DNA from 2 places in the Basilea psittacipulmonis DSM 24701 genome. Region 2 is predicted to be linked to the other one. Evidence: predicted binding sites of a transcription regulator. Region 2 holds the regulator's gene; the other holds the start of a gene.

Region 1 (2,492 bases), 210 kb from region 2:
AAGCTTTACCTGTATAAGTCACCTTACCTGAAAGAGACTTCAATTCATCCCGACTCGTAAACTGACCTTTTTCTAGAATCATAAAATCATCTATCAGGCCAGACCCATCCCCAACAAGATGAGTAACCAAGGCACCTTCAATCATTGAGTAATTTTGATTGTACAAAAGTGGAGCATTTTCCTGATCATAATAAATACGGTGACTATCTGATGACCGTATCCAACGTTTTTGAGCCGTTTGAAAGCCTTGTTTCTCTGCATTTCCCTTATTAGCTTGAAAGAATGCATCACGTCCTACTTTTCCCTCATCTAAATAATACGCTACATCATCTGCATTCTCTACGCCTAACCCACCCTCAGTGACAGGTGTTGTTAGCCACTCTTTAATCGCCTCTTTGGTGGGTGGAGCATATTTGTGCAAAGGAGCGGCAGCGTTTTTTTCAGCTTCCTTATCAGCAACACGAACCTCTTCTGTAGTCTCATTATTTCCTCCTGCTTCAATATCGGTAGCATCAAAAGTATTATCATCGCCTTCTTTCTCTGTAGGAGGATGAAAATCACTATTCTTACTATCGCTGGAAGCATCGCCATCTGCCACAGCCGCTCCATTATCTACTTCTTGAGCATTTTCTGAATTTCCATTATCACCCGTTGATGACCCTGCACCATCCTGTTTTGTGCCATCACTCGATCCAGAACCTGAAGCACCTGTTCCACTGTTATCCGGCTGTGACTCGATGCTATCCCCCTGATCTGAACCGTTAACTTGCGATCCCTCGGAATTTTCACCACTTGAACCACCTGTGCTGGGAGATTCTGTTACAGGAATATTCGGATGAACAACTAAATTTGACGATTTATTCCCAGAACTGCTTGAGCAAGCGGTCAATAACGCCACAAATAAAATAACTCCTAAGCTTCTCATTTCCTTTCTCTACAAAATTTCATTTATCTATAATATGATAACACAAACAACCATCAAAATCAGAATTTTCACATGAAATAAAAAATGCTTTTATTCATTAAAAGCATTTTTATTTCTTTAACTTTATTTGAGCAAAAAGCGTTAAAATCTTTGTTTTGTATCGGATAAATGTATGACTATAAGACGCATTTTCTTTTCTCGCCTTTCCATTAATGCACGAATAGGTGTGCTAGAACATGAATTACGTGCCACCCAACCTATCGTGATTGATGCCGAACTAGATGTCAATCTAAGCCAAGAAATTAATGACAAAAACATTGATACTGTGTTGGACTATCGCTATATCCGTCAAGCGATTATCGATGAATGCACTAGAGAACATATTCATTTAATCGAAGTCATGGCTGATCGCGTGAATCAGAGAATTTTGAATGAATTTCCTCAAGTCAGTCGTGTTCATTTACGTATCAGTAAGCCTCTAGCTTTTTCTGACTGTGCTGCGGTGGGTATTGAACAAACAAATACACGAGAATCTTAATCCATCATGAAAGATAAAACACAATATAAACATAACAAGCTAGAAAAGCGTATTGTTCGCTCGGTCGGACTAGCCATTACAGATTACAATATGATTGAAGATGGCGATAAAGTCATGGTTTGTGTCTCTGGCGGTAAAGATTCTTTTACGCTTTTAGATGTGTTGTTAAAGCTACGTCAACGAGCTCCTATTAACTTTGATATCGTAGCGGTGAATCTTGATCAAAAACAACCTGGCTTTCCTGAAGAAGTATTACCACAATACTTCCAATCCATTGGTGTGGACTATCACATTGAAAATCGCGACACATATAGCATTGTCAAACGACTGATTCCAGAAGGGAAAACGACTTGTTCACTATGTTCTCGTCTAAGACGAGGTATCTTATATCGCGTAGCAGAAGAGTTAGGAGCGACAAAAATCGCATTGGGACACCACCGTGACGATATTTTGGCCACTTTTTTCTTAAATTTATTTTATGCGGCCAAACTAAAATCCATGCCACCTAAACTCGTGTCTGATAATGGAAAACATATCGTCATTAGACCTTTGGCTTATGTTCCTGAAAGCGAGATTATCCAATATGCTGCAATCGAGAACTTTCCGATTATCCCTTGCAATCTATGCGGGTCTCAAGAAAATTTAAAACGCAAAGAAGTTGCCACAATGATTAAAGCATGGGAAAAAGAAAGCCCTAAAAAGGTCTGGAATGCGTTTAAAGCCCTTAGTGCCATCACTCCATCACACCTTATGGACAAGTCACTTTATGATTTTATTAATTTGTATCCCACTCATATTGCCGATGACAATGGGGACAAAGCTTTTGATGACGAAAAGTTTCCTGATTTAGAAGAAGATACCATCATCAATATCACTCATCTGTCTCGCCAAACCTAATTAAGGAGTTTGCTATGGAAAAAAATATGTTTCAACTTTACAAAGAATGTTGGAAAAATTATTTTAATGTCAAGGGAACATTAAGCAAAGAAAACTATTGGAAAGGCTGTATTCCCGTTAGTTTTTTCTGCT
Region 2 (2,492 bases):
AAATACCTCTTTGTTTTTCAATCTCCATCCAATCCGAAGAAGCGTGACGACTTGCTTTTCTCGCCTTAACACTACCTGCAATTTGAATCGCCCCTGCAAATAACAATAACTTTTCAGTCAGCGTTGTTTTACCTGCATCAGGGTGCGAGATAATCGCAAACGTCCGTCTTTTCTGTATCTCGTGAAGAAAATTTTCCGCCATAATCGTATTTAAAAACAAAAAGTAAAACCATTTATTTTACTTCATCCCACGATACTTTTTTCCCTCGCCCACAAAATCTTCATAATCGTTGTGTGTACTTGGTGAATGCCTGATGCTCAAGCGTTATGGTTTGTAGATATGACAAGTCGTTCGTAAATCTGTGTTAATGAACGAATCAAGCCGTATTATTACAGCTCACACCCACCATCGTATTTTTAAACCGATCCTTTGTAGCGGTTTATTCTGAATATTTAAGATGCGATGATAAACACTGATGACGCGTAGATCCGCATATCGTTTTGAACATGTGCCTATATTCTATCTATCACTTTGAACAGATACATCCAAAAGCTGGTACTTCAAACGACGTTTAGCACGATTAGGCCATCCCATGGATTCACGGTACTTTGAGACGGTGCGGCGAGCGATAAAAATCCCTTTTTTAGACAACAATAATTGAATCTGCATATCAGACAAAGGACGTTCTTTATTCTCTTGAGCCATCATTTTCTGAATATGTTGTTTCACCACTTTGGCGGAGATGACCTTAGATTCATCAGCGTTTTGATCACGGCAAGCAACGCCCGAACCAAAAAAGAATTTCAACTCGAACACACCCCAAGGCGTATCAATGTATTTTTGATGAATCGTCCTAGACACCGTAGAGACGTGACAAGGCACCAAAGAAGCAATGTCTTTGAGGGTCAAAGGCAGCAACCCCTCCACCCCTTTTTCCAAAAAACCTTGCTGTGCTTTCATCACCAATATCGCCACTTTTGAAATCGTTTCCAAACGTGAGGCCAACTGGCCAATCGCTTGTTTGGCTTGTTCCAGCGGTTTAGCCATCTCTTTTTTATGCGTTTGAATCAATGTGGCATATTCCTGATTAATCTGCAATGTAGGACATACCTGAGGGTTCAAAGACACCGTAAAGGCCTCATTTTCCTTTTTTACCAGCACGTCTGGCACTATGTAAGACACATCTTGAGGCGACCACTGACTGCCAGGTGACGTATTTAAGTGCGTTAATAACTGATAGGCTTGTTGCACCTCACCCAAAGAAACACGAAAAGCTTTTTGCATCGCCTTTAAATCAATCTTTGACCAAGAGGAGGCTATTTGTTTCAACATTTTTTGGGCCAATACAACTGTGGCAACAGGAGCCATTCTCGCCAATTGCAAGGACAAACACTCATTAAGATTTCTTGCCCCAATCCCCGCGGGTTCTAAACTTTGTAAATGCGATAAAGCTTGCTGCAACATTGGCATCGACACATCGACATCATCATATTGCTCCAATTCCTCAAACAAATCAGGCAATTCATCGATTAAATACCCTCGCTCATCCAAATGAAACGCCAGAAACTTCACCAATAAATGCATATCATCATCCAGCATTAAACTGGATATTTGCTGATCCAGATAATCAAGCAAAGATTCTTTTGCATCGATATCCAGATTCATATCCTCATCGCTGGAAGAATAAGCAACTGCAGGCTCATAACTCAGCAAAGGATTGCTCAATGCCATTTCCTGCAATATTTCGTGTAAAGTTAAACTTGAACATTGCAACATTTGCAAAGACTGTCGCATCGACTGCGTCAAGTGTAATTGCTGTTGCTGTTTAATGCCCAGTTGTGTATTCAGATTGACCATGCCATTATTGTAACCCCTCAAAACATCACTTTTTACGGCATTCATCCATCTTGTTTTATTTGCCTATCATCGCAAGCATCCATCACACTTTCGACTGATACCCGTTCATACGTCATTGCGTGTTTTTATCGCACCTCAAAACATCACTTTTTACGGCATTCACGCTATAGCCATTATTTCTTTACCCGCTTAAACGTTCAAAATCTTAATGAATCGGCTTGACAAACTAATATTTTAAGTAGGATAATGGGTTGCTATGAATACGCAATCTTCTATATCTTTCGTATTATCTCGTTTTGCAGTTGCTTTGACAGCTGCGGTATCTCTTTGCGTATTATCTCTCCTCCTTACGATCGGTTACCGAGCCTAGCGCCCGCTCGTGGTAGTTCGGTAGCCCATCTATGCCACGAAAACATTTTCCCTATCATACTCAAACACTTTTGTGTTCTTAACTTTGGATAAGAATCATGATGCATACTAATCCTGAAAGAAAATATCAACCTTTCAAACCATTTGATAAAGACTTTTCTAGCCGAACTTGGCCCAGTAAAACCATCACCAAAGCACCGATTTGGCTAAGCACAGACTTACGTGATGGCAACCAATCTTTGATCGAACCCATGAACGCAGAACG

Evidence for each region. Region 2 encodes sigma-54, which starts transcription at its own class of promoters, with help from an activator protein. Its sites were predicted from a motif close to TGGCANGNAANCTGCTTT; they were not measured.
Region 1: folB (dihydroneopterin aldolase) is a predicted target of sigma-54. The motif match lies at 999-1,016, and genes of this name have one in related genera.

The regions. Positions count from the first base shown of each region.
Region 1 covers NZ_CP009238.1:361,480-363,971, reverse strand. The annotation lists gene IX83_RS01635 (factor H binding protein domain-containing protein) at 1-925, opposite strand, end outside; gene folB (dihydroneopterin aldolase) at 1,098-1,463, shown strand; gene ttcA (tRNA 2-thiocytidine(32) synthetase TtcA) at 1,470-2,360, shown strand; gene IX83_RS01620 (DUF805 domain-containing protein) at 2,375-2,492, shown strand, end outside.
Region 2 covers NZ_CP009238.1:153,504-155,995, reverse strand. The annotation lists gene IX83_RS00645 (peptide chain release factor 3) at 1-202, opposite strand, end outside; gene rpoN (RNA polymerase factor sigma-54) at 521-1,903, opposite strand; gene leuA (2-isopropylmalate synthase) at 2,329-2,492, shown strand, end outside.